DNA from 3 places in the Micromonospora sp. L5 genome. Region 1 is predicted to be linked to each of the others. Evidence: riboswitches for the same ligand, from Rfam matches in the RefSeq annotation. Region 1 holds a riboswitch; each other region holds the start of a gene.
The links. Region 1 has a riboswitch for cobalamin ahead of ML5_RS21500 (ferredoxin). Riboswitches for the same ligand answer to the same signal wherever they lie in the genome.
Positions count from the first base shown of each region.

Region 2: it holds a riboswitch for cobalamin, as region 1 does, so the genes downstream of both, ML5_RS22320 (peptidase) here and ML5_RS21500 (ferredoxin) in region 1, are expected to answer to the same signal.
Region 3: it holds a riboswitch for cobalamin, as region 1 does, so the genes downstream of both, ML5_RS28675 (ribonucleoside-diphosphate reductase subunit alpha) here and ML5_RS21500 (ferredoxin) in region 1, are expected to answer to the same signal.

Region 1 is NC_014815.1:4,580,411-4,589,823, reverse strand. It holds gene ML5_RS21515 (IS481 family transposase) at 1-633, shown strand, start outside; gene cobF (precorrin-6A synthase (deacetylating)) at 723-1,502, opposite strand; gene cobN (cobaltochelatase subunit CobN) at 1,499-5,098, opposite strand; gene ML5_RS21500 (ferredoxin) at 5,095-5,739, opposite strand; cobalamin riboswitch at 5,829-6,010, opposite strand; gene ML5_RS21495 (sulfite reductase subunit beta) at 6,056-6,934, shown strand; gene ML5_RS21490 (precorrin-8X methylmutase) at 6,931-7,596, shown strand; gene ML5_RS21485 (precorrin-2 C(20)-methyltransferase) at 7,593-9,095, shown strand; gene ML5_RS21480 (cobalt-precorrin-4/precorrin-4 C(11)-methyltransferase) at 9,096-9,413, opposite strand, start outside.
Region 2 is NC_014815.1:4,765,995-4,775,407, reverse strand. It holds gene ML5_RS22325 (hypothetical protein) at 1-408, opposite strand, end outside; gene ML5_RS22320 (peptidase) at 444-1,487, opposite strand; cobalamin riboswitch at 1,586-1,722, opposite strand; gene ML5_RS22315 (alkaline phosphatase PhoX) at 1,852-3,012, opposite strand; gene ML5_RS22310 (beta-1,3-glucanase family protein) at 3,191-4,783, opposite strand; gene ML5_RS22305 (hypothetical protein) at 4,954-5,394, shown strand; gene ML5_RS22300 (tetratricopeptide repeat protein) at 5,460-7,163, opposite strand; gene ML5_RS22295 (polysaccharide pyruvyl transferase family protein) at 7,465-8,790, opposite strand; gene ML5_RS22290 (alkane 1-monooxygenase) at 8,938-9,413, opposite strand, start outside.
Region 3 is NC_014815.1:6,226,372-6,235,784, forward strand. It holds gene ML5_RS28660 (acyl-CoA thioesterase) at 1-62, shown strand, start outside; gene ML5_RS28665 (LysE family translocator) at 66-689, shown strand; gene ML5_RS28670 (PrsW family glutamic-type intramembrane protease) at 777-1,622, opposite strand; cobalamin riboswitch at 1,743-1,959, shown strand; gene ML5_RS28675 (ribonucleoside-diphosphate reductase subunit alpha) at 2,074-4,470, shown strand; gene ML5_RS28680 (ribonucleotide-diphosphate reductase subunit beta) at 4,461-5,489, shown strand; gene ML5_RS28685 (MFS transporter) at 5,511-6,746, opposite strand; gene ML5_RS28690 (condensation domain-containing protein) at 6,785-8,224, opposite strand; gene ML5_RS28695 (glycosyltransferase) at 8,239-9,413, opposite strand, start outside.

The DNA of each region.
Region 1 (9,413 bases):
CACCTGGCCTGGCTCGACCGGCCCACCGGTCAGCTCATCCGCCGCTACGAGCGCGACCGGCCCGGCGAGCTGATCCACGTCGACGTCAAGAAACTCGGCCGGGTTCGCGACGGCGGCGGCTGGCGCATCTTGGGCCGCGACAGCCTGGAACACCGCCGTGCCCGCACCGCCGGCCGTGTCGGCTTCGACTACGTGCACTGCGCCATCGACGACCACACCCGTCTCGCCTACGCCGAGATCCACCCCGACGAGAAAACCGACACCTGTGCCGGCTTCCTCCGCCGCGCCGCCGAGCACTTCGCCACCCACGGAATCACCCGCGTCGAACGCGTCATGACCGACAACGCATTGGCCTACCACCGCGGCCGAGCCTGGCACCAGGCCCTGACCGACCTCGGTGCCACCGCCCGCTTCACCCGCCGCTACCGACCACAGACCAACGGCAAAGCCGAACGCTTCAACCGCACCCTGTGCGACGAATGGGCCTACGCCCAACCCTTCACCAACAACCAGCAACGCGCTGACGCTCTACCCGCCTGGCTGCACACCTACAACCACCACCGCAACCACACCTCGCTCCGCGGCAAACCACCCATCAGCCGCGTCAACAACGCTGCTGGGCATTACAGCTAGAGCGGCACGCACGGTAACGGGTTGCGGCCAGCGATCGCAGGAGTGCGTTCGCGGCTGGGTGATCATCGGTGGGTCAAAGGATGTGATTCTCAGGATCGCCGCTCGAGGCTGCCGGCCCGGCGCAACAAATACGTGTCCATGACCCAGCCGCGGCTTTGTTTCGCCGCCGTCCGCCGGGACCAGATCCGGTCGGCGACCTCGTCAAGGTTGCCGGCCACCAGTTGCTCGTCGGACGAGCCGAGGTTCGCGCCCCACCAGATCTGCCAGGCCGACAGTCCGGGGAGCTGGCGACAGGTCAATGCCCCGTCGAGCAGGACGACGAGGTTGTCGTGTGTCGCCGCGTCGTGGAGCAGGCGGCGACCGGTCGTGATGGTGATCGGGCCACCGATTGTGTTGAGGACGAGCCGGTGGTGTGCCGCCAGCAGTTGGATGCTGCTGAGGCCGGGTACGACGTCCACGGTGATGTCGACCCGCGCGCGTTCGGCGATGCGGTCGGCCACACGGATCGCCGAGTCGTACAGGGCCGGATCACCCCAGACGAGCACTGCGGCGTCTCCCGGGTTGTCCAGCAATGCCTGCTCGAACGCCTGGGCCCGTGCCTCGTGCCAGTCGCGTACCGCGCCGGTGTAGTCGGCCGGGTCGGCACGGTCGCGTTCCGGGTCGGGTACGTGCACGAGCCGCCAGGCGCCGGTGACGTGCCGGGCGCAGATCGCCTCTCGCATCGCGATGAGGTCGGCCGTGCCCGGGTGCTGTCCGGTCTTGTCGGCGACAAGGAAGTAGTCGGCCTCGTTGAGTGCCCGGACGGCCTGGGCCGTGACCAGTTCGGGGTCGCCCGGGCCGAGGCCGACCAGGGTGAGGCGCCGTGTCACGCCTGATCCTCCAGGTCTCCCTCGACCTCGAGGTACACGCGGGCCATCTCCGCCATGACCTCGGCGTCCGGTTCGGCCCACAGTCCACGGTCGGCGGCCTCGTTCAGCCGTTCCACGATGCCGCGCAGTGCCCAGGGGTTCGCGCGGCGCATGAACTGCTGGTTCGTCTCGTCGAGGACGTATTCGCGGGCCAGCGACTCGTACATCCAGTCGTGGACGACACCGGCGGTGGCGTCGAAGCCGTAGAGGTAGTCCACGGTGGCGGCGAGCTCGAACGCTCCCTTGTAGCCGTGGCGCTGCATCGCCGCGATCCAGCGCGGGTTGACCACCCGCGAGCGGAAGACGCGGTTGGTCTCTTCCTGCAGGCTGCGGGTGCGTACGGCGTCCGGCGTGGTGGAGTCACCGACGTACGCCCTGGGTTCGGCGCCGGTCAGCGCGCGGACCGTGGCGATCATGCCGCCGTGGTATTGGAAGTAGTCGTCGGAGTCGGCGATGTCGTGCTCGCGGGAGTCGATGTTCTTCGCGGCGACGGCGATGCGCCGGTAGTTGGTTCGCATGTCGTCGGTTGCCGCGGTTCCGTCGAGGCCGCGGCCGTAGGCGAAGCCGCCCCAGGCGGTGTAGACGGCGGCCAGGTCGGCGTCGTCGCGCCAGGTGCCGGACTCGACGACCTGGAGGATGCCGGCGCCGTACGATCCGGGCTTCGAACCGAAGATCCGCGTGGTGGCCCGCCGCTGGTCGCCGTGCTCGGCGAGGTCGTGGCGGGTGTGTGCCCGCACGTAGTTGCGCTCATCGGGTTCGTCGAGCCCGGCGACGAGCTGCACGGCGTCGTCGAGGAGTTCGATGACGTGTGGGAAGGCGTCGCGGAAGAATCCCGAGATGCGCACGGTAACGTCGATGCGGGGCCGGCCGAGTTCGTCGAGGCCGATCACCTCCAGGCCGTTGACCCGGCGTGAGGCCGTGTCCCAGATGGGGCGTACGCCCAGCAGCGCCAGCACCTCGGCGATGTCATCGCCGGAGGTGCGCATCGCGGAGGTGCCCCACACGGAGAGGCCGACCGATCGGGGATGCTCGCCGGTTTCGGCGAGGTGCCGGGCGACGAGGGACTCGGCCATCGCCTGTCCCGTTTCCCAGGCCAGACGGGACGGAACGGCCCGCGGGTCGACGGTGTAGAAGTTACGGCCGGTCGGCAGGACGTTGACCAGTCCGCGCAGCGGGGAGCCGGAGGGCCCGGCCGGGACGAAACCGCCGTCGAGCGCGTGCAGGACGTTGGTCAGTTCGTCGGTGGTGGCGGCCAGCCGCGGCACGACCTGCTCGGCGGCGAAGCGCAGGACGTCGCGTACCACCGGGTCGTCGTGCAGCGCGTCGATCGCGTCAGCCTGCCAGCTGGCCTTCTCCATCGCCTCGATCAGGGCACGGGCCTGCGCTTCCACGGCGTCGACGTCGGCCGCCGGGGCGTCCTCGGCAAGACCCAGCGCGGCGCGCAGGCCGGGCAGTGCCCGGTTCTGTCCGCCCCAGACCTGTGTCGCGCGGAGCACGGCGAGCACCAGGTTGACGCGTGCCTGTCCGGTCGGCGCCTGGCCGAGCACGTGCAATCCGTCGCGGATCTGTACGTCCTTGATCTCGCACAGCCAGCCGTCGACGTGCAGCAGGAAGTCGTCGAACTCCTCGTCGCCGGGCCGTTCGTCCAGGCCGAGGTCGCGATGCATTTGTGCGGACTGCATCAGCGTCCAGATCTGCTGGCGGACCGCGGGCAGCTTTGCCGGGTCCATCGCGGCGATGTTGGCGTGCTCGTCGAGCAGTTGCTCCAGCTTGGCGATGTCGCCGTAGCTTTCGGCGCGTGCCATCGGCGGCACCAGGTGGTCGACGATGGTGGCGTGCGCGCGGCGCTTGGCTTGGGCACCCTCGCCAGGATCGTTGACCAGGAACGGATAGATCAACGGCATGCTGCCGATTGCCGCGTCCGTGGCGCAGGCGGCTGAGAGCGCGGCGTTCTTCCCCGGCAGCCACTCCATCGAGCCGTGTTTGCCGAGGTGCACCACCGCGTCGGCGCCGAAGCCGTGTTCGAGCCAGCGGTACGCGGCCAGGTAGTGGTGCGACGGAGGCATGGCCGGGTCGTGGTAGATCGCGACCGGGTTCTCGCCGAAGCCACGCGGGGGCTGGATGAGGATGACGACGTTACCGGCGCGCAGGGTGGCCAGCACGATGTCGCCGTCGTCGTCGACGAAAAGCGAGCCGGGAGCCTCGCCCCAGGTCTCGGCCATGGCGTCGCGCAGCGCGGCGGGCAATCCGGCAGTCCAGCGCCGGTAGTCGTCCCGGCTGATACGCACGTGCGACTCGCTGAGCTGAGCCTGCGTGAGCCACTCCTCGTCCTGCCCACCGGCGGCGATCAAAGCGTGGATGAGCGCGTTGCCGGCCGTCGTGTCGGCATCCTCTCCCTCGACCGGGAGCAGCGGGTCGAGCCCGGGAATTGCGCCGGGTGCGCCGAGGTCGTAGCCGGCATCTCGCATCGCGCGCAGCAATCGGATCGCCGACACGGGCGTATCGAGGCCGACGGCGTTGCCGATGCGGCTGTGCTTGGTCGGGTAGGCCGACAGGACGAGGGCCACCTTGCGCTCGGCGGGCGGGACATACCGCAGTCGGGCGTGGTTGACGGCGATGCCCGCGACGCGGGTGCATCGCTCAGGGTCGGTCACGTAGCGGGGCAGGCCGTCGGCGTCGACCTCCTTGAATGAGAACGGGACGGTGATGAGGCGGCCGTCGAACTCGGGGATGGCGATCTGGGTCGCGGAGTCGAGCGGGGTGACGCCTTCGTCGGACGCCTCCCACTCGGCTCTGCCGGACGTGAGCGCCAGAGCCTGCAGCACGGGGATGTCGAGGGCGCGCAGCCGTTCGACGTCCCAGGACTCGTCGTCGCCGCCGGCGCTCGCGGTGGCGGGCCGGGCGCCGCCGGCGGCCAGGACCGTGACGACGATCGCGTCCAGGGTGGCGAGTTCGGCGTACAACTCCTCGGGCGCCGCCCGCAGTGACGAGACGTAGATCGGTACGCCGGCGGCCACGCCGGTGGTGTCGATGGCATCGGCGAGTTCGTGGGCGAACGCGTTGTTGCCGCTCACCTCGTGGGCCCGGTAGTACAGGACTCCGACGCGGGGCCGGGCGTCCGGGGCCGGCTGCCGGCTGACTCCCCACTCGGGCAGCACGGCCGGCGGTTCGAAGCCTTCGCCGGTCAGCAGCACGGTGTCGGACAGGAAGGCGTGCAGTTGGCGCAGGTTCTCCGCGCCGCCCTCGGCGAGGTAGCGGTGCGCCTCGGCGCAGACGCCGATCGGGACGGTCGACAGCCCCATCAACGCGGCGTTCGGCGTCCGTTCCCCACCGAGCACGACCAGGGGACGGCCGGTGCCGCGGATCAGCGCGGCGAGGTCGCGTACGTCCTCGGGCGAGCCGAGCACCCGCAGAACGACCACGTCGGCCTCGGTGGTCAGGGTGTCGCGGCGCTCGCCGGTGAGCCGGGCAGGGTTGGCCCAGGACCAGTCCGCGTTGCTGGCCCGCGCCGAGAGCAGGTCGGTGTCCGAGGTGGACAGCAGGGCGATGCGTGTCATGTTTCTCCTTCGGTGACACGGGAGCCGAGGCGCAGGTCGCCGACCGGACGGCCGGCGCGTAGGTGCTCGCCGACGAGGCGTGCCGCGTCGCCGGGTCGCACCGGCCCGTACCAGGTGCCGTCGGGGTGCACGACGGCGACTGGTCCGTGGTTGCACGGGAACAGGCAGCCGGTCTGGGCCATGAGGACGTCGGCGTCGGTGAGCTGCTGCTCGACGAGCGCGCCCACGATCGCGCGATAGGTCTCGTCCGCGCCGCGGGCACTGCAGCGCGGGCCGCGGCACAGCAGTAGATGATGGCGGTACGGCGGCAGGGTGTCCCAGGCCGGTGAGGTGAGTGGCGCCTCGTGCCCGGTGATCGCGCGCTCGCCGAACCGGATGACCGGCGGGTCGATCTGCTGACGGTGCCAGTGGCCGGCCACGCGTCCCACCCACGAACGGGCGAAAGTCAGGTCGTCGGTGCTCACCGGTTCCAGGCGAACCTCCCGGGCGCCCTCGGCGTGCAGCAGGTCGAGCACATGGGTCAGCGTCGGCTCGCCGGCTTGCAGGAAGGCCAGTCGGGCGCCGGCTGCCTCGGCCTGCCCGCGTAGCACCGGCGACGCGGCGTCCGTCAGTGCGGTCGCGACGTGAACGAGGACGCTCACGGGGTCAGGAGCCGGTGATCCGGTGCGATCGGGACACGGGGTCTTCTTTCGTCCGGGGCCTGTGCGCGAGGCCTGGATGGGCACGTGTCGCAGACGGATCTGCGGCCAGCAGGTCTTCGGACTCGGGATCAACCGGACGGGGCGCCTTCCCAGACCGTGGGTCCAGTGGCGTCGTGCCCCGCCCGTCACCCTCACCGCTGCGCGTCAGTCCCGGATTCGCACCGGGTTCCCTGGCTCATGGCTGAGTTTGACTGGCATCACGACGGTAGCACCGACAGCCGGTGTCGCCGGGGACGGGCTCTGGCACCATGTCGCCGTGACCGAGAGGACCCGCCGCGACCTGTGTCCCGGCCTGCTGCGCCCATGGATCGCCGACGACGGCGCGCTCGTGCGGGTGCGCGTCCCCGGCGGGATCGTGCCGACTGCGGCGCTGTGCGCACTCGTGGAGGTGGCCCGTGCGCACGGCGACGGCGCGGTCCACCTGACCAGCCGCGCCAACCTGCAGGTGCGCGGTCTCGAGCACGACGGTGGGCGGCTGCCCGAGACCGTCGTCGCCGACGTCATCGCGACCGGGCTCGTACCGTCCACGTCGCACGAGCTGGTCCGCAACATCCTCGCCTCACCGCTGACCGGACGCAGTGGCGGCCGGGCCGATCTACACCCGGTCGTCGCCGGACTCGACGCACGGCTGCGCGCCGAGCCCCGGCTCACCGCGCTGACCGGACGGTTCCTGTTCGTGCTTGACGACGGCCGCGGTGATCTGGTCAGCCGTGACTTGGACCTGGGGTTGGTGGCGCTCGACTCGGACACCGCGCAGCTACGCGCCGGAACCTCGGCGTGGGGGCCAGTCATCCGGCTGGACGAGGCCGCCGCGGCGCTGACCGGGCTCGCCGTACGCTTCGCCGGGCTCGCGGGTGACCGGCCGGACTCACCCTGGCACGTCGACGAGCTGCCCGGCGCCGGCGCCGCGCTGCTGGGCACCGTACTCGACCGTGCCGAGCGGACCCGGGTGAGCACACCTCCACCCGCGCTGGGCAGGATCGTTCAGGATGACGGCCGCGTCACCGCGCACCTCGCGGCTTCCGGCGGCCGAGTGGACGCTCCCCTGCTGGAGGAGATCCGCGCGCTCGGCGCCGGCGAGATCGTCGTCACCCCGTACCGCACCCTGCTCGTCCCCGATCTGGAGAACGCATGAGTCTCACCACACCGGCACGCCGCTACGACTACGTCACCGACGGCGCGGCGATCTACGACGCCTCGTTCGCCACCATCCGTGCCGAGGCCGATCTTTCGGGTGTGCCGGCCGACGCCGAGAAGGTCGCGGTGCGGATGATCCACGCATGCGGCCAGACCGACCTCACCCGCAACCTGGTGATCCACCCCGGCCTGGTGGCCGCCGCCCGCGGGGCGCTGGAGGCGGGGGCGCCGATCCTGACCGACGCGCACATGGTCGCCGCCGGCGTTACCCGCGCCCGCCTGCCCCGTGACAACGAGGTCCGCTGCTTTCTGCACGAACCCGAGGTCCCGGCGCTTGCCCACCGGTGGGCAACGACCCGGTCGGCGGCGGCGGTGTCGCTGTGGACCGACCACCTCGCCGGCGCGGTCGTCGCCTTCGGCAACGCCCCCACGGCCCTGTTCCACCTGCTGGAGATGCTGCGCGACGGCGCGCCACGACCAGCTGCGATCATCGGTACGCCGGTGGGATTCATCGGCGCCGCCGAGTCCAAGCAGGCGCTCATCGACCTCGCCACCGACGCCCCCGGCCTCGACGTGCCCTATCTCGTGGTGACCGGGCGCCGGGGCGGCTCGGCGATGGCCGCCTCCGCGCTCAACGCCCTCGCCCGGGAGGCGGAGTGACCGGGCGGCTGTCCGGCGTCGGGGTCGGCCCGGGTGATCCCGAACTGATCACGCTCAAAGCCGCCCGGCTGATCGGCGCGGCCCAGGTCATCGCCTACCACCAGGGTGTCGGCAAACAGTCCAACGCGCGCCGCATCGCTGCCGGGCTGTTCCCGGACGACGTGATCGAGGAGGCGCTGGTCTATCCGGTGACGACCCAGAGCACCGAGCACCCGGGCGGGTACGCCGGGGCGATGGCCGACTTCTACGCCGAAGCCGCCGAGCGGCTGCGGGCCCACCTTCGTGCGGGCCGCGACGTGGTCGTGCTGGCCGAGGGCGACCCGATGCTCTACGGCTCGTTCATGTACCTGCACGACCGGCTCGCCGGCGAGTTCGACACGCAGGTCGTCGCCGGTGTGCCCGCCTTCGCCGCCGCCACCGCCACCACCGCCCTGCCGCTGGTCCGGCAGACCGACGTGCTGACCGTGCTGCCGGGAACGTTGCCCGAGCCCGAGCTGGCCCGGCGTCTCGCCGACACCGACGGGGCGGTGATCATGAAGCTGGGCCGGACGTTCACCAAGGTCCGCTCGGCGCTCGAGCAGGCCGGGCGCGTCGAGGGCTCCTGGTACGTCGAACGGGCGTCGATGACCGCCGAGCGGGTACTGCCTGTCGCCGACGTGGACCCCGCCACGGTGCCGTACTTCTCGATCGTGCTGGTCCCCGGCGACACCCGGCCCGGAGTGGCCCGTTACGACCTCCCGGCCACCAGGGTCACCGAACCTTATCCCGGCGCCGAGGTCGTCGTCGTGGGCCTCGGCCCCGGTCCCGATCGGTGGCTCTCCCCCGAGGCGTCGCAGGTGCTCGCCGAGGCCGGCCACGTCGTCGGCTACGGCCCGTACGTCCAGCGCGTCGCGCAACGCCCCGGACTCGTCCGCCACGCCTCCGGCAACACGGTCGAGCTCGAGCGGGCCCGGCAGGCGCTCGAACTGGCGCTCGCCGGTGAGCGCGTCGCGGTCGTCTCCGGCGGTGACGCGGGCGTCTTCGGCATGGCGTCGGCGGTGTTCGAGGCCGCGGAGGACCCCCGCTACGCCGGCGTCGCCATCCGTGTCGTACCCGGGATCTCCGCCGTCCAGGCGGTCGCGGCGCGCGCGGGCGCGCCGATCGGGGCCGATTTCGCGGTGATGAGCCTGTCGGACCGGCTCAAGCCGTGGGAGGTCGTGGTCAAGCGGCTGCGCGCTGTCGCCGAGGCGGATTTGGTGCTGGCCCTCTACAACCCGCGCTCACGCTCACGCACCGAACAGGTCGCGCAGGCCCGGGCCGTGCTGCTGGAGCACAAGTCCCCCCGGACGGTCGTGGTCGTGGGCCGCGACATCGGCCGGGCCGGGGAGAGTCTCACCGTCACCTCGCTCGGCGAACTGGACCCCGGCAGCATCGACATGAAATGCCTGTTGATCATCGGCGCCTCGGCGACGCGAGTCACCGCGGCCGGACGTGTCTGGAGCCCGCGCTTCGTGCCCTGATCAGCCGCGCACGCGGCGCTCGCGACCGGCCGAGTAGAGGAACGACTCGCCGCCACGGACGTCCCCGGCCAGCGCCGGGCCGACCAGGATGACCGCTGCCTGTCGCAGACCGGCCTGCTCGACCCGGCCGCCGATGTCGGCCAGCGTGCCGCGCAGGATGAGCTCCTGCGGCTGCGACACCCGGTGCACCACGACTATGGGGCAGTCGTGGCCGTAGTAGCCGGCCAGTTCGGCGGCCAGCTCGCGGGTACGCGTGACCGCCAGGTGCAGGGCGAGCGTCGCGCCGGTCGCGGCGAACGCGGCGAGCTTCTCTCCCGA
Region 2 (9,413 bases), 190 kb from region 1:
GGCCGCCCCCGACGTGCTGTAGGACCAGGAGCCGCCGCTGGACGCATGCCAGTACGACCAGTACGCCGTGGCCGGCGGGGTGTTGACGCACGGCTCGGTCGCGGCGGTGGGCTTGCCGTTGATCCGGCAGACGAAGGCCAGGCCCCAGCGGGCGGTGCCGGTGACTGTGAAGCCGGCGGCCTGGAGCGCGGCCAGGCCGGTGGCCGGATCGCCCGGCGCACAGGCGACCTGGACGCCGCCGCCGAGCGCGGCGAAGTCGACGACCACAGTGACTCCCGAGGTGCCGGTGCAGGCGGCGGCGTGCGCCGCCCGGGGCGCGGGCTCGACTGCGGTCAGCGCGACGCCGGCCACGACGGCGGCCAGCAGGCCGGCCAGCCAGGTGCGGACTGTGGAACGATGACGGAACACGGATCCTCCTGTGATCGGGTGCGCGGCGAAGGGGTTCACGGGCAGGCGAGTGCCGGTGCGCCGGGGTCGGCGCCGGCGGCGGACAGACGGGCGTACCCGATCCCGGTGAGACCGAGGACGGCCTGGGCGGTCGCCCGGGGTGCGGTGGCCGGATCGAAGCCGCCGCCGTCGAAGTCGACAGCGCCCCTGTCGGCCGGCGCCCCGGCGCAGCCGACCTGGAGTCCGGCGAGGAATGCCCGGGCCCGCGCCCAGGCCGGCAGCCGGTGGCCGTCGCGCAGGGCCTGCGCGGCGAGGCCGGTGCTGTTGGCGTTCGGCGTGCCGCCCGCGTTGGCGAAGCCGCCGTCGGCACGCTGAACGGACACCAGCCAGCGCAGCCCGGCGGCGGCGTCGGCCGGACGGTCCGCGGCGCGCAGCGCCTGTGCCGCGAGCGCGGTGGCGTCCACGTCGGACGTGCAGACCGGTTGCGCGGGCAGCAGCGGGTAGCCGCCGTCCGGGCACCGGGTGCCGGCCAGCCAGGCGGCCGCCGCCGGTGGCGCTCCGCCCGCCGTACGGTCCAGCGCCAGCAGCGCGAAGGATTGGCTGAACGCGTTGCTGTAGTCGCCGTACGCGGACCGGTCGCTGAACCTGCCGGCCGGCGTCTGGAGCGAGCGCAGCCGGGCGATCAGGTCCACCCCGCCGACGTCGGCCGGGTCGCCGCCGCGCACCTGCACGGCGAGGGCGAGCTTGGCGGTCGCACCCGCGTACGCCTCGGAGGCGCCGTCGCCGAGGTAGCCGTCGCGGATGTCCGGCCGGGCGACCCAGGCCAGCGCGTCGGCGCCGTGGTCGTCGGCGACGCCGGTGGCGGCGAAGGCGAACACGGCGTCGAGGGTCAGCCCCTGGTCGGGGTACGCGACACCGTCGAAGACCGCCTCGAAGCGTTCGCCGTCGACGAGTTGCCGGGCGAGCCAGCCGCCGGCGGCCTCCGGGCGGGTGAGGGCGGCGCGCTCGGGGGCGGCGACGGCGGGTGTGGTGAGGGTGAGAGCGGCGAGTACGCCGCAGAGGAGCGCGAGCAGGCGGTGCCGGCTTCGGCGGACGACCATCGGAAGCGCCTTTCCGGCCCGGCGGTCGTCGAAAGCCCGGACGACCGCGGCAACGCCGCGTCGACCGGGACTCCGACCCGTGGGCCACGACGGGTGGGGAGCGGATACACGCGTACGACGGGTATTCGGGCTCGCCGCCGCAGATCTCTCTGGGCGGCCTACCGTTGCGGGCCAGCGCCGGATTTCGACCGGTCTTCCCCCGCACGTACACGCGGTGGTTCAGTTGTCGCGACAGTCTGCTGTGGCCGGAGCACCGATGTCAATGCGCCAGGAACCGGACACGTGCCGTGACGGCCGGCAGGACGCCCGGTGAAGACCGGGCGTCCTCCACCGCGTGGTCACTGTCAGCGGGGCCGGGAGCCGGTCATCGGCGGAACGGCCCGGTGACGCAGTAGGTGATGCCGCCGGAGGACGAGCCGGTCGTGCCGCGTTGCGACGAGAAGTACAGCCGGTCCCCCGCCGGGGTGAACGCCGGCCCGGTGATCTCCGAACCGCTCTGTCCGGTGATCCGCAGGAAGACCGAGATCTTGTCGTCGGGCGTGATCATGCAGATCTCCATGTTCCCGCCGTCCTCCGCGACGTACAGGTCACCGGCAGTGGACCCGGTGATGTTGTCGACCCCGGTCAGCGGAGGGGTGCCCGGACTGACCAGGTTGTCGTCGTAGGCGAGCTCGTACGTGCCGGCGGCCAGGTTGACCTGCCACACGCGGTTGTCGCCCTTCGTGGTGAACCAGACGGTGTCATCCGCGTAGTGACAGCCCTCGCCGCCGTTGAACGTCTTCGCGCCGGACACCTGCTGCCGGGTCGGGGTGGGCGAGCCGTCCGGGTCGGGCACCGTGGCCCAGGTGAACGTGCCGGAGGTCGCCGTACCGGCGCGGAAGACCTGGAGGGTTCCGGCGGAGAGGTCGCCCCAGGTGGTCGGCACGAACCGGTAGAACTTGCCGTCGGTCTCGTCCTCGGTCAGGTAGACGACCCGGCGGACCGGGTCGGCCGCGGCCGCCTCGTGCTTGAACCGGCCCAGCGCGGGACGCGCCACGGCGGTCCCGCCGAGGGGGTACGTCTCGAAGACCCGGCCCAGGGACACCTCCTCGCAGGAGAGCCAGGTGTTCCACGGTGTCTTGCCCCCGGCGCAGTTGTTGTTGGTGCCGGAGAGGATCCGCGACGCCCCGACCACGGTGCCGCTGGAGTCGAAGACGAGGCGTGAGGCACCGCCGCCCGCACCGGCTGACACCTCGGAGTTCGACACGTAGATCCAGCCGGTGCCGTTCGGGAACACGGCGCCACCGTCCGGAGCGTCGTGCCAGGTGTACGACGTCCCCGGCACCGTCCGACGGGATCGTGCGACGATCGAGCTGGTGAAGCCGGCCGGCAACTGGATGCCGTTGGCGTCGGCGGGCTGGAGCCCACCGTAGGGGCCCGCCGCGTTCTGCGCCGGGGCTCCGTACGCCGCCGACCACGCGGTGAACGGCAGCGCGACAGCGCCCGCACCGACGACAGTGGCCCGCAGCATTGCTCGACGATCCATGGAACCTCCTCGGTAGGTTCCCCAGATCTGACCGGGCGGAGCTTACGCACATCGATCTGTTGGATGAACGTCGATGGACGCCTCGGTGCGCGGCGTCGTGTCACCGGCCGTCTCGTCCGTCGCCTGCCGGTGACGGGAGCGACTCGCGGTCGGCCCCCGCCACCGTTCGCATGGCTGGTCAGCCCTTGCGCCACTTCTGGTTGGCCGTGCCCCCGCAGTCCCAGAGCTGGAGCCTCGCGCCGTCGTTGCCGTTCCAGTCCTTGATGTCGACGCACTTGCCGGCCTGGAGGTTGACCAGGTCTCCGGCCGCGTTCAGGGTGAACTGCTGGGCGCCGGTGCCGTTGCAGGTGTAGAGCTGCACCGCCGCCCCGTTCGCGGTGGACCCGGCGTCGATGTCCATGCACTTGTTGTTCTGGCTCTTGAGCGCCGTGCCGCTGAACGTCCACTTCTGCGCGTTGGTGTTGTTGCAGTTCCACATCTGCAACGGCGCGCGGTCGACGAAGTTGGAGCTCGGCACGTCGATGCACTTGTTGTTCCAGTTGCTGACCACTGGCACCCCGGTGGTCGGGGTGCCGCCGCCACCGCCGGTGAACGGGCTGAGGATCAGTCCGGCCGAACGGGGATCGCCGTCGTGCACCAGCGACTCGAATCCGCCGACGTCGTCGAAGGCGAACGCGTACGCCCGGCCGTCGGTCATGTTGGCGTGGATCAGGCGGGCGTACTGGTTGGTGGGGTTGCTGCGGTAGAAGTCGGCGGCGTTCGTGCTGGGCTGGGTGTCGACGGTGCCGAGCGTGCCTCGGTTGAGGGCGGCGCAGAGCGTACGCGAGATCGGGCCGACCACCTGGTCGTTCGGCGCGGGCAGGTCGCCGTCGCAGCCCCAGACGCTGGCCGAGGAGGGCCGGTTGAAGGAGGCGACGACCTGGCCGCTGCCGTTGGTGAAGGTCATGGTGTTGCCCGAGGTGCGGCCGTAGTACCGGATGGCCGGCTGGTCGGCGAAGGGCGCCACGGTCAGGGTCTTCGTGGTGTACGCGTTCCACGCGGACGCGATGTACGAGTCCAGGTACGTGGTGCTGAGCAGGCCGGCCCCGGCCGCCTTGCCCGGAGCCAGGACGCGCAGGACGGTCCCGTCGGAGCGGGTGTGGACGGTGCCGGCCCAGCCCGGCTGCGCCCGGATCCCGTCGATGACCGCGTTGCGTCCGTTGGCCACCACGTCGCCGGTGCGCTTGGTGACGCCGTTGGCGCCGGTCACGGTGACCGCGTGCGGGATCGCGAACATGTCGACCTGGGAGCTGTTGAGCCACAGCCCGGAGTCGTTGTAGGTGAACTCGCTCCAGTCGAAGAGGATGTCGCGGTTCGCGTCACCGGCCGCCCAGGGCGCGGGCTGCACCAGTCCGTCCGGGGTGAGGAAGAACTTGAGCTTCTGCCCGAGGGAGAAGTAGGCCCGGCCGGAGAAGCCGCGGGGGAACTGGATCGTGGTGCTGCCGCCGTTGCCGGGGCCCGGTATGGAGACGTCCGGCGCGGGCGACGGCGGGAGCTGCCCGCCGGTCCACGGTACGAAGGTGCCGCCGGAGGTGACGTAGCCGAGTCGGCCGGAGGACAGCTGGACGCCGATGACGTAGAGGTGGACCGGGTCGCTGCGGCCGGTGGTGTTGGTGACGGTGACCGGCAGCAACGCCGGTCCGACCGCCTGGGCGGGCGTGGCGACGACGGCGCCGGTGAGCCCGGCGAGCAGGGCGGACGCGGCGGCGAGCAGCCTTCTTCGGAGACGCATGGGGACACCTCGCGGGAGACGGGGGGACGGGAGAGCGCTCTCTCAGAGGGTCCAATTGTTAATATTGTTTGTCAATAGGTGGCTGCCTATGGACCAGGGTCACGGCGAAGGTCACCGGTTGATTAAGATCCACTACGGAACAGTCGACTGTGGATTGGGTAGGTAGGTACATGAAACGCATGCTTTCGGCGCTGACGGCGCTGGTGACCGTCGCGGCGGGCCTGACTGTCGGCGCCCCCGCCGCCCAGGCGGCCGGCTCCTGCTCGGGGACCATCACCTACAGCCAGGTGCAGTCGTCCGGGCTCGGTGAACTGGTGATCTACTACAACAGCAGCAACGGGGGCACCAACAGCGCCTGCTTCTACCACCGCGGCGCGGCGTACGGGAGGTCGGCGCCCACCTTCGTGCAGATCTACCGCTGCGCGGAGCGGTCGGGCGAGGGCGCGCACTGCACCCGGTCGGGCGGCGCGGACACCAATTCCGGTGACTTCAGCTATTACGCCGGCCCGGTCGCCGTCACCGGTACGGCGAACTACTGCGTCGAGGCGGTCGGCTACATCGGATGGGCCGGTGAGCGCCACCAGATCTACAGCCGCCGCCAGGGCTGCTGAACCCGCTCCCCTCCCCCGGACCGGGACCGGCGCACGATGAGCGCCGGCTCCCCGGCCGGGCCGGGTCAGACGGCCAGCGCCCGGCGGCACCTGGTGAGTTCCGCGCGCAGATCCCGGCGCAGGGCCCGGTCCAGGCCGGGCTGGGCGAGCGCCTGGGCGAAGTCGCGGGCCGCCTCGTCCCACCGGCCCAGCCGGGCCAGGGCCGTACCCCGGTTGTAGCGCGGCACGGGGGCCTCCGACAGCGCCACCGCCCGGTCCAGGTCGGCGAGCGCGGCGGCCACGTCGCCGCGCTCGAACCGGGTGGCCGCCCGGTTCGTCCACGCCTCCACCAGTTCGGGGTCCCCGTTCAGGGCCCGGGTGAGCAGTTCGTCGGCCTCGGCGGGCCGGCCGCGCTCGGCGAGGACCAGGCCCAGGGTGCACAGCAGCGCGGGCTCCTGCGGAGCGCCGGCCAGCCCGGCCCGCGCACCCGCCTCGGCGGCATCCAGCGCGCCGCGCTCCACGTGCAGGTTGACCAGGGCGATCCGGGCGTCGAGGTGCCCCGGTTCGATGGCGAGCACCCGCTCCAGGTCGGCGCGAGCCCGCTCGGGGCGGCCCCGCTCCTGCTGGAGCACGGCCCGGTTGTAGTACGCCTCGGGCAGATGCGGTCCCAGCCGGATGGCGGCGTCGTAGTCCCTGATCGCGGCTCGGGTCCGGCCCGCCGCCCGGTGGAGGGCGGCGCGGTCCACGTAGTACTCGCAGTTGTCGGGGTCGTGGGCGATCACGGTGTCCAGATCGGCCAGCGCCCGCGCCGGGTCGCCCAGCGCGAGGTGAACCTGCGCCCGGTTGTGGCGCAGCCGGGCCAGGTCCTGCGGGCGTTCGCCGGGGCCGAGCGCGGCCGTCAGCCGGGTCAGCCCGTCGTCGACGAGCCGCAGCGCGCGGTCGGGCCGGCCGGCCCGGCTGTCCAGCAGCGCCAGGCCCTGCTCGTAGAAGACCGTCGACAGCAGCCGCCGGCGTGGGTCGGCCAGTTCGGCGGCGAGGCGCAGCGCCACCTCCAGCCAGTGCCGGGCCAGCGCCGGGTCCTGGTCGGCCGCCGGCAGGTGCCGGGCGTGCAGCATGGCGGTGGCGTACGCCGCCGACATAGTGATCTTCGGGTCGTCGGTGACGGCCCGCGCCTCGTCGTAGAGGTCGAGCGCCTCGGCGGCCCGGTTCAGGGCCGCCAGGGCGGTGGCCAGGCCGGTGGTGAACGCCCACCAGTGCCGCAGGTCGCCGTCGGGGGTGACCGCCGCCCGCCCGCGCCGGGCGACCCGGGCCGCGTGGTGGTAGTAGCCGCGGGCCAGGCTGTCGCCCAGGGCCCGTCGCAGCGCCTGCGGGGTGCGCTCGTCGGGCGCCGGATCGGGGGCACCGTCGTCGCGCAGGTCGAGGCGCACCGGGGCCGGCCCGAGCCGGCGGGCCAGCGCGTCCAGCAGTTCGGCTGTCGTCTCGTCGGCGCCGGCGACGTGATCGAACCGGACGGTGACGGGCCGCCGGAGCGTGCCGGCCCAGGCCGCCACGAGTTCCGCCGCGCCGTAGGCCAGGCAGGCGGTACGGCGGGCGGGGTGGAAGCGGATCGGCTCCTCCTCGGCGGCCGGCCGGGCCGCCGGGTCGAGCTGGGGGGCGATCGCGTGCAGTTCGACCGCGTGCCGGGCCGCCAGGCGGGGCCGGTCGGCGGCGACCCGGCCGAGGAAGGCCGAGACCCCGGCGTACGGCCCGTGGTCGCGGTGGCAGTCGTAGCGCTCCGCCCCGTCCGTCACCGCAGGGCCCACCGCCGCAGGGGCGGGCGCCCGGGAGCGCCCGCCGGGCCGGCAGTTACCAGCACCACTCGATCCACAGGCGGCGTGCGCCGGACACCAGGCGGAGTGCAGTCGTGCGACGGATGGTCATCGTCCTCATAGGAACCTCCGATGTGATGCACCTCAGGGCTGGCCCAGAGCGTAATGCCGGTCGATGGAAATAAGAAGGGTTCTCGCGATTCGCGGCGGGCTGATCGCACCGCCACGCCGAACGCCGCCGTCGCGGCGCCGGCCATTCCGCTGCCGAGCAGGCGTACGACGGTCAGCGCGACAGCATCCGGCGGACCCGGCGGCCCACCGCTTGCTTGACCTGGTCGCGCAGTGGCTGCGCGCGGCGTGCCGTGAGCTTCTGCTGCAGCGTCCGGTTCTCGTCCCGCAGCCATTGGATGCGCGTCAGCAGTTCCTCGGCCGTGTAGGCGGAGGCCGGCCGGACCGCCGGCGGGTAGACGGTTCGGCGGACCTGCTCGTCGAAGCGGGTGGCGCTGTCCCCGTCGGCGAACGACAGGCCGAGGTCGTGCTTGGCGAGGAACGCGGTGATCCGCGCGAAGCGCTCCTTGTGGCCCTCGTTCAGGGCCGTGTAGTCGGCTTCCTCGTAGAGTCGGGCGGCGTCGACGTCGGCCGGCACGTCGCGCATCAACCGGTGCGGGATGTCGAAGTAGCGGGCCAGTTCCAGGGTGCGCGAGTCGTGTGCGAGGAGATACCCGGGAGTGCCGGAGATCAGCGCCGTGATGGTGCCGTGGATCCGGGTGCCGAAGGCGAAGTCGAATCCGGAGAGATACTCCATCCAGGGCCACGGGTCCATGAACATCCGCACCTTGTCCTCGACGAAGAGCGGGTGTGAGGTGTGGATCGGCATGTCGTCGGTCTTGCCGCGCAACTTCGGTGCGTCGCCGTAGAGCAGGGTGCCGAGGGTGTACAGGCCCTGCGCCACGTAGCGCAGATTCGGGTAGCGCTGGTGGTGGTGCTGGACGATCGGGGCCAACGCGCGGACGTACGGCGAGATGACGAACGCGAGCCGATCCTCGGTGTCCAGGGTCGCCTTCGCCTTCTCGACCCGGAGGCTGTCGCCGTGCAGGAACATCGACGGACAGCCGATCTGCTCGACGGCGGAGAAGCCCAGCGTCCGCAGGTAGTTCTCGCTGATCTCGCCGCGTACGCCGATGCTGTGCGATCGGTCCAGCACCGCCCGGCAGAACGCCTTCACCGGCTCGTCGATCGGACGCAGGTACTCCCGGTCGCCGTCCACGTCGGTCTGCGCCCCGACCCCGAGCACCACCACCGGGATCTTGAGCCGCTCGATCAGCCGGGTCATCGACGTCAACCGGTTCACGTAGTCGTGGCGGAACGCGTTCGCCAGCGGGATCACGAAGACGTCGTACTTCTCGTTGATCTCGTCGGCATCGCGCGGGTCCGTCCGGAACCGCGACGGGGTGATCTCCGCCGTCGAGGTGGACAGCAGCTTGTGCGCGGCGTGGCTGAAGACCAGGTTGCCGCTGTTCTTGCCGATCCAGTCCCGCTCGTAGGTCTCCTCGGCGGTGACGACGTCGAACGGGCCCTTGCGGGCTCGCAGCAGGATCCGCTGGTGCATCCGGGGTGTCCACCCTTCGTCCCGGACGCCACGGCGCCCGGCGAGGCCGAAGCGGCGCGACCGGCCGGGCACGGCCCCGTTCCGTGCAGGAACCGAAATCCTACGCCCTGACACGGAGAGGTGCCGTCAGACCTACACCGGGTCGGGTCAGGCGGCGTGGACCGCTGTGGTGTCCGCTGCGGGCCGGCCGTAGCGGCGACGCAGTCGGGCCTCGGCGCGGGGGTTGCGATTGGCGAGGTTCAGGTCGCCGCCGTGGTGCGCCAGAACCCGTGGGTTCATCACCCGGTACCACAGCGGCGGGACGAGAGCCAGCATCACCATCGAGGCGTAGCCTCCGGGCAGTCGCGGCGAGACGTCGAAGCTGCGCAGCGTCTGGTAGCGGCGCAGCGGGTTGGCGTGGTGGTCGCTGTGGCGTTGCAGTTGAAAGAGGAACACGTTGGTGACGACGCGGTCGCTGTTCCAGCTGTGCCGTGGGTCGACCTTCTCGAAGCGGCCGGTGGCGGTGCGCCGACGGCACAATCCGTAGTGCTCGAGGTAGTTGACCGCTTCCAGCAGCGAGAGGCCGACGATCGCCTGCAGGAACAGGAAGGGCACGAGCCGCCAGCCGAACACAGCGATCAGCA
Region 3 (9,413 bases), 1.6 Mb from region 1:
TCCGGCGCGAACACCGGCTGGCGCTGCGCCGGGCGCTGCTCGACGGCGCCGGGGAGGGCTGACCGGTGCTCGGACTGTCGGCGGCCACGCTCGCGGGTTACCTGGCCGCCATCGTGGTGCTCATGCTCACCCCGGGGCCGGACATGATGTTCGTGCTCGCCAACGCCACCCGGTACGGCCCACGGGCGGGCGCGGTGGCCGCGCTCGGGGTCGCCGCCGGGGAGGCGGTGCACGTCGCCGCCGTGGTGGCCGGGCTCGCCACGCTGATCGCCGCGTCCCCGGTGCTGTTCACCGCGATCCGGTGGGCCGGTGCGGCGTACCTCATCGTGCTGGGCCTGCGGGCGCTGCGCGGCACGGGCCGGCCCGGCGCCCCGGCGGACCGGCCGGACGGCGGTGCCGGGCGGGCGTTCCGGCGCGGGCTGCTGACGAACCTGCTCAACCCGAAGATGATCCTGTTCAGTGTGGCGTTCCTGCCGCAGTTCGTCCGGCCCGAGGCGGGCCCGGTGGCGGCGCAGCTGGTGCTGCTCGGCGTGCTGTTCGTCGCGGTGCAGCTCGCCGTGGACCTGGCGCTCGGGGTGGGCGCCGGGCGGTTCGCCAGGCGGTGGGGCGACAGCCGCTGGTCACGGCGCGTCGACCGGCTCTGCGCTGTCGCCTTCGTCGCGCTCGGCGTCCGGCTGGCCGCCGGCTGAGGCGTACCGGGGCGAGTGGCGGAGCGCGGTGGGGCGTCGGCAATGCCCGGGCCGGTTGATCGACTCCATCACGCCGAAGTGGCGGCATCAGAAGTGCTCCGACCCCGCCACCTCGGCGAACTGGCGATGATCATGAGGCCGGTCCCGGTTCGGCTCCGCCGGCGTCCCGGACGCGGGCGGCCGCTCGCGGTCCAGGTGCAGGCGCAGCAGCACCCAGCCCAGCGACACGGCGCCGATGAACACGTACGCGGGCTGGGTGCCGAACGTGTCCCAGCAGGTGTGCAGCGTGACGGCGGCGGCGAAGGTGAGCAGGAACGCCGCCAGCTTCCGGCCGCCGGGCGCGGCGGCGAACGTGAACAGCGCGGCGGCGGTCAGCCCGGTCCAGGCCAGGTGCGCGGCGGGCGCGGTGAGACCGCGTACCAGCAGCGTCCGCTCGACCGCGCCGAGGTTGCCCTCCGACCCGACGAACGCGGCGAACGCGTAGCCCATGGTCTCCAGCGCGGCGAACCCGGTGCCGGAGGCCACGCCGATCACCAGGCCCTGCGCCGGGGACGGGTGCCGCCGCCACAGCAGCAGGATGCCGGCCGGCACGATCAGTTTGGCGGTCTCCTCGGCCAGGCCGACGAGCGCCATCGGCAGGACGCCGAGGCGGTGCAGGGTGCCGTACTCCAGCCAGCCGGCGGCGACCACGCCGACCACGCCGCCGAGGAGCGCGGCGACGCCGACGACGGAGCCGGGGACCGGGCGGCGGGCCGGCCGTCCCTGGGCGAAGGCCAGGAATGTGGCGGGCGCGACGCACGCGCCGAGCACGATCAGCGCCGGGACGAACGTGACGGTCCCGGTGCCGGCGAGTGTCTCCAGCACCAGCAGGTGAAGCCCGACGCCGACGAGCAGGACCGCCACCCACGCCCAGCGGCGTCCGGTATTCCCCATACCGCCGAGTATCGCGCCCGCCGGGTCGCGCCGGAATCGGGGGTAGGCACTGTGGACAGTGAGATCATTCCGACACGCCGACACGACATCTGGTGTTGCACGCAAGCCCTCACCGCCATATATGGTGGTGCCGCAGCTGGTTCGGCCGAGCCCTCCGGGGCGGGGCCGAGGCAAGAGGGAACCCGGTGGGAATCCGGGACTGCCCCGCAGCGGTGAGTGGGAACGACAGCCGTCAACAGCACTGGGCCACCGGCCTGGGAAGCGACGGCCGGTAGGCGACCGGCGACCCCGGTCGGGCCCGCGAGTCCGAAGACCTGCCAGCGCGCCGTACGCCTCCGCGTACGGCGGCCGGAGGTCGCGCGGGACGACCGACGCCAGCAGCCGGGCCGGCCGTGCGCCGCGCCCGTTGGCGTCTCCCGCCGTCTCCAGACGGTGACAGCGAGGAGAGGTCATGACTGTCGTGCAGGAGAGTCCCCCGTCCGGAACCGGCGGGTCCGAGACCCGCCGGCCGGCGATGCGGGTACGCAAGCGGGACGGCGACACCGAGCCGGTGGACGTCGGCAAGATCGTCCGGGCGGTCGAGCGCTGGGTCGCCGACCTGGACGAGGTGGACCCGCTGCGGGTGGCCACGAAGACGATAAGCGGGCTCTACGACGGGGCGACCACCGCCGAGCTGGACCGGTTGTCGATCCAGACCGCGGCGGAGCTGATCGGCGAGGAGCCGCAGTACTCGAAGCTGGCGGCGCGGCTGCTCGCCGCGTACGTGGACAAGGAGGTCCGCGGACAGGGCGTGGCGAGCTTCAGCCAGTCGATCGCCTACGCGCACGGGCTGGGACTGATCGGCGACGAGACGGCCGCGTTCGTGGCCCGGCACGCCCGCAAGCTCGACGACGCCGTGGACCCGGACGGCGACCTGCGGTTCGAGTACTTCGGACTGCGCACGGTGGCCGACCGCTACCTGCTGCGGCACCCGCAGTCGCGGCTGGTGGTGGAGACGCCGCAGTACTGGCTGCTGCGGGTGGCCTGCGGGCTGTCCCGCACCCCGGGCGAGGCGGTCGGCTTCTACCGGCTGATGTCCAGCCTGGCGTACCTGCCCAGCTCCCCCACGCTGTTCAACTCCGGCACCCGGCACACCCAGATGTCGTCGTGCTTCCTGGTCGACTCGCCGCGCGACGAGCTGGACTCGATCTACGAGCGGTACCACCAGGTGGCGAAGCTGTCGAAGTTCTCCGGCGGCATCGGCATCTCCTGGTCGCGGGTACGTGGCCGGGGCGCGCTGATCCGGGGCACCAACGGGCGCTCCAACGGCATCGTGCCGTTCCTCAAGACGCTCGACGCCGGGGTGGCCGCGGTCAACCAGGGCGGCCGGCGCAAGGGCGCGGCCTGCGTCTACCTGGAGCCGTGGCACCCGGACGTGGAGGAGTTCCTGGAGCTGCGGGACAACACCGGCGAGGAGTCGCGGCGTACGCACAACCTCAACCTGGCCAACTGGGTCCCCGACGAGTTCATGCGCCGGGTCGAGGCCGACGGCGAGTGGTCGCTGGTCGACCCGTCGGACGCCCCGGAGCTGCCCGACCTGTACGGCGAGGCGTTCGACGCCGCGTACCGGGCGGCGGAGAAGAACGCGGTGCGCACGGTCCGGGCGCGGGACCTGTACGGGCGGATGATGCGGACGCTCGCGCAGACCGGCAACGGCTGGATGACGTTCAAGGACGCCGCGAACCGGCTGTCCAACCAGACCGGTGAACCGGGCAACGTGATCCATCTGTCCAACCTGTGCACCGAGATCCTGGAGGTCAACGACGACGCCGAGACGGCGGTGTGCAACCTCGGCTCGGTGAACCTCGGCGCCCACGTCACCGCCGACGGCGTGGACTGGGAGCGGCTGCGCGCCACGGTCCGCACCGCCGTGGTGTTCCTCGACCGGGTGATCGACATCAACTACTACCCGGCCGAGCAGGCGGCGGCGTCGAACCCGCGCTGGCGGCCGGTCGGGCTCGGGCTGATGGGGTTGCAGGACGCGTTCTTCACGCTGCGCCTGCCGTTCGACTCGGCGCAGGCCAAGGAGCTGTCCACCCGCGTGCAGGAGGAGATCCTGCTGACCGCGCTGGAGACCTCCGCCGGGCTGGCCGAGCGGTTCGGCCCGCATCCGGCGTACCCGCAGACCCGGGCCGCGAAGGGTGACCTGCACCCGGACCTGTGGGGCGCGGAGCCGGCGCAGGCCGGACGGTGGGCGGCGCTGCGCGAGCGGATCGCCGTCCACGGGCTGCGCAACTCACTGCTGGTGGCGATCGCGCCGACCGCCACCATCGCCTCCATCGCCGGCTGCTACGAGTGCGTGGAGCCGCAGGTGTCCAACCTGTTCAAGCGCGAGACCATGTCCGGGGAGTTCCTCCAGGTCAACACGTACCTGGTGCGGGAGCTGAAGGCGCGCGGGCTGTGGACGCCGCAGGTCCGCGACCGGATCAAGCGGGCCGAGGGCTCGGTGCAGGACATCACCGAGCTGCCCGCGCCGGTGCGGGAGCTGTTCCGCACCGCCTGGGAGTTGCCGCAGCGGGCGCTGATCGACCTGGCCGCCGCGCGGGCGCCCTTCGTCGACCAGTCCCAGTCGCTGAACCTGTTCCTGAGCGCGCCGACCATCGGCAAGCTGTCCTCGATGTACCTGTACGCCTGGAAGGCCGGGCTGAAGACCACCTACTACCTGCGTTCCCGTCCCGCCACCCGCATCCAGCAGGCCACCGTCGCGCCGGTGCTCGCCCCGGTCTCCGGCGTGGTCTCCGCCGTGAGCGACGACGAGGCGCTGGCCTGTTCCCTGGAGAACCCCGAGAGCTGCGAGGCATGCCAGTGACCACCACCGCACCGACCCGGCACATGCTGCTCGACCCCGGCATGGACCTGACCCTGCGGCCGATGCGCTACCCGCGCTTCTTCGACCGGTTCAAGGACGCGATCAAGAACACCTGGACGGTCGAGGAGGTGGACCTGCACTCGGACCTCGCCGACCTGGCGAAGCTGTCCCCGGCCGAGCGGCACCTGGTGTCGCGGCTGGTGGCGTTCTTCGCCACCGGCGACACCATCGTCGCCAACAACCTGGTGCTCAACCTCTACCAGCACGTCAACTCCCCGGAGGGCCGGCTCTACCTGTCCCGGCAGCTGTTCGAGGAGGCGGTGCACGTCCAGTTCTACCTGAACCTGCTCGACACGTACGTGCCGGACGAGAAGGAACGGTTCGCCGCGTTCGACGCGGTGGAGAACATCCCGTCGATCGCCCGCAAGGCCGAGTTCTGCTTCCGGTGGATCGACTCGATCTTCGAGCTGCGCGAGCTACGGACCCGCGCGGACCGGCGGGCGTTCCTGCTCAACCTGATCTGCTTCGCCGCGTGCATCGAGGGCCTGTTCTTCTACGGCGCGTTCGCCTACGTCTACTTCCTGCGCTCCCGGGGCCTGCTCAACGGGCTGGCCTCCGGCACCAACTGGGTGTTCCGGGACGAGTCGATGCACATGGCGTTCGCCTTCGACGTGGTGGAGACCGTACGCGCCGAGGAGCCGGACCTGTTCGACGACGAGATGGAGCGGCAGGTGAAGGAGATGCTGGCCGAGGCGGTGGAGTGCGAGGTGAGCTTCGCCGAGGACCTGCTGGGGCAGGGCGTGCCCGGGATGTCGCTGGCCGACATGCGCGAGTACCTCCAGCATGTGGCCGACCGGCGCCTCGCAGTGCTCGGCATCGCCCCCATGTACGGCAGCGGCAACCCGTTCGCGTTCATGGAGTTGCAGGACGTGCAGGAGCTGTCCAACTTCTTCGAGCGCCGGGTGTCGGCGTACCAGGTCGGGGTGACCGGCTCGGTCACCTTCGACGACGACTTCTGACCGCCGCCCCCGCCCCGGCCGTCACGGCCGGGGCGGGACCGGGCTCTCGCCGGGCAGCGCCGTCGCCCGGACCCGCCCGATCAACGCCACCACGGCGATCGCCATCACGGCCACCACCACGAACGCGCTGCGGAGGTCCAGGGCGCCGGCGAGCAGGCCGATCACCGGCGCCGCGAGCAACGCGCCCGGCCACTGGCCCATCGCCACCACCGAGACGCCCTCACCCGAGGTGAGGCCGGGCTGCTCGCCGGCGAAGCCGAGCACCGTCGGGGTCACGCACGCCAGGCCGAAGCCGAGCAGTCCGAAGCCGGCCATCACCGCGGCCGGATGGGGGTACGCCACCGGCAGCGCCACGCCGGCGGTGGCGACGAGCGCGGACAGCCGGACGAAGCGGATCCGCCCGAACCGGCCGGCCAGCCGGTCGCCGAACAGCCGGGCGACGGTGGCGGCCAGCGACAGGCAGGTGTACGTGGCCGCGGCGAGCACCGCGGCAGCGCCCGCGACCTCGGTCGCGTACAGCGCGCTCCACTGTGCGCCGGCCATCTCGATGAACGAGGCGAGGAAGGCGATCACCGCGAGCAGCAGCAGCTGCGGGGTGAACCGGTCACGCAGCCGCCGCCGGTCCTCGCCGTCCTTCGTCTCCTGCCGGGGCGTATCAGGCAGCCAGCGGTGCGTACCGACCAGCAGCGCTCCCAGCAGGACGCTGGTGACAGCCATCTGCGCCGACGGGGACATCCCGATCGCCGCGGCGCCGGTGCCGCAGAGGCCACCGGCCAGCATGCCGATGCTGAAGCCGGCGTGGAAGGTGGACAGGATGGGCCGCCCGTAACGCTTCTGCACCTCGACCGACTGGGCGTTCATCGGCGTGGCCAGCAGGTTCGCCGCGAAGCCCCAGACCGCCAGCCCGCCCACAAGCGCCACCACTGTGGTGGACGCGGCCAGCAGCGGCGCGTTGACCAGGATCAGCGCGGCCCCGGCCAGCGCCAGCCGGCGGGTGTTGATCCGGCTGATCAGCACCGCCACCACGACCAGGGAGACCAGCTCCCCGGCGTTCGTGGCGATGTTCGCCAGGCCCCAGCCGGTGTTGCCGACGCCTACCGCGTCCCGCACCTCCGGCACGCGGGCCGACCACCCGCCGATGGCCAGGCCCATGATGACGAAGAGCAGCGCCACCGACCAGCGGGCCCGTACGGCCGAGCGTGGCACCGGCGGCGCGGGCTGCTCCGTCGTGTGCTGGTTCGTCGAGGTGTCCGTCATGGTCGTCGTACCTCTCTCCGATCGGTCCGTCGGAACTCCTACCCGATCGCGTGGTCGAGGAAGCACGCACCGTCAGGAAGGTGGACCTCCGCCGGGGTGGTCCCGGGGTCGGTGACGAGCGCCGAGACCACCGCGACGTAGTCGTCGATGAGCCCGCGGACGAGGTCGTCGCCGAAGACACCCCGGTTGCGGATCACCACGCCGCCGGCCCGGTCGTCGTCCACCACGACGATCGGTGAGCCCCGCTTGACCCAGACGGGCAGGCATTCGGGCGGCACGTCGGCGGCGACCACCGGCGGCGGTGTGCCGGGCGCGGGCCGGGCGGTGATGTCGACCGGCTCCACCCGCAGCCCCGGGCAGTGCAGCACCGGCGACGCCGACGCGGCGGACTGGAACCAGGCGTCGAACAGGTGGTTGTCCGGCCAGGGGCGGATCGCCGCGAAGTCGGGGCGGACCGCCCGGGCCAGCCGGTGGAACGCGGTGGCGTGCGCGACGGCCTCGGCCAGCGAGGCGTGCGCGGCGTCTACCACCGCGCTCATCGGCGCGTCCGCCGCGACCGCGACGGGCAGGTAGACGTTGTTGGTGAACTGGCCGACGAGCTGCCGGGACAGCGGGCTCTCCCGGCCCAGCGTGGTGGTGCCCAGCACCACCCGGGGCCGGCCGGCCCGCCGCGACAGCAGCACCAGGTAGGCGGCGAGCAGCAGCACGTACGGGCTGGTGCGGGCCCGCCGGGCGGCCGGGCGCAGCCGCGCGGTGACCTCGGGCGGGAACGCGAAGCGGGTGGCCACCTCCGCGCTGAGCGCGACGTCCGGCGCCGGTGGCGACGCCGGGAACAACTGGTACGGCTCCACCGGCCGCAGCCGGTCCCGCCAGTACGCGGCCCGGGCGGCGGCGTCGACGCCGTTCCCGGCCTGCTCCGCCTCCTGGAGCGCGGCGAGTGCGGTGTGGTCCACGCCCAGCGGCGGCTGCGGATCGGCCGCGCCGAGCCGGGCCGCGTACGCGTGGCACAGGTCCTCCACCACGACGCGGCACGACCAGCCGTCGGAGACCATGTGGAAGAAGCAGAGCGCGAGCACGTGCTCGGTCTCGGAGAGCCGGACCAGGGCGGCCCGCCACAGCGGCGCCCGGCCGGGGTCGAACTCGTCGTTGCGGTGCGCGTACGCGATCCGCTCGACGCGGGCCTGCTGCTCAGCCGGCGGCAGGCCGGACAGGTCGACGTACTCCAGCGGCGACTCGACGTGCGGCAGGATCCGCACCTCGGGCTCCACGCCGATGCGGTCGAACCGCATCCGCAGCGCGTCGTGCCGGTCCACCACGTCCTGCATCGCCTGCCGCAGCACGTCGACCCGCAGGGTGCCCCGCAGCCGGCGGAACTCCACCACCACGAGCCGGGCGGCACCGGGACGGGCCGGGTCGAGCGCGGTCATGAACTCCCACATCATCTGCTGGCCGGGGGCCAGCGGAAACGTCGTCGGCACTGCGACTCCCCCCGTCAGGCCGCCACCGGCGGCGCGGCCACCGGCGGGACCGGTCGCCGGTCCACCTCGTCCGGCCGACGGTCCGCCCCGTCCGGCCGGTAGTCCGTCCCGTCCGGCTGGTAATCCGCCTCGTCCGGCTGGTAGTCCGCCTCGTCCGGCGCGCGGAAGCCGGTGAAGAGCAGGTCGGGGCGGCCGAGCCGGAGCGAGGTGACGAACGCGGCCCCGTCGAACAGCGTCTCGATCGCCGCGCAGGCCATCGACTCGGCCACCGCGCGCGGTCCCCGGTCACCGCCGAGCCGGCCGGGTGTCTTCGCGGCGATCACGGCGGCCGCGACGGCCGGTACCGCGAGCAGACTGCGCCCCCCGCTGCGCCGGGCGGTGAGCAGCCCGGCCAGGGCGGTCACCGCGAGCGTGCTGGCGGTGTTGAGCACGAACCGGCGCCGGTGCGGGTGGGCGAGGCAGAGCCACTGCTCGGAGCGCCCGTACGTGGTGAACCGGTAGGCGACCGCGCGGAAGGTGTCGGCGACGCCGGTGTCGTGGGTGATCACCCCGCCCGGGTCGGTGAGCAGCGCGTAGCCGGCGTCGGTGAGCAGCAGCCCGAGGTGCAGGTCCTCACCGCCCAGCGGCATCGGGGAGTCCTCCGGAAATCCGCCGACCGCCTCGAAGACGGAGCGCTTCAGGGCCATGTTCGCCCCGGCGCCCCAGGACACGCGCTCGTAGTGCAGCGGCCGGGTCAGGTCGCCGAGCAGCAGGTACGAGCGGCGCATCACGCGGAAGAACGCGCTGTCGCCGGGCTCGACGACCACCGGGCCGGTGACGCCGGCGACCTCCTCGCCGGAGGCGCGCAGCCGGGCCGCGTACCGGGTGATCAGATCGGCCGGCACCCGGCAGTCGGAGTCGGTGAACAGCAGCAGGTCGTAGCGGGCGTGCCGGACGCCCAGGTTCCGTTTGGCCCCGACGTGCCGGGGGCCGCGCACGTAGCGGGCGCCGTACTCGGCGCAGGCGGCGCGGTGCGCGGCGGCCGCGGCGGGCGCCGAGTCGTCGACGACCACCACCTCCACCGGCTCCGGGCAGTTCGGGGCGGCGTCGCGCAGGCTGCGAAGCTGGCGGCGCATCTCCGCCACCCGGTCCTTGACCGGGATGACGACGGAGACGCCACGAGCGACGGCGCGAGGTTCGGTCGGTTCGC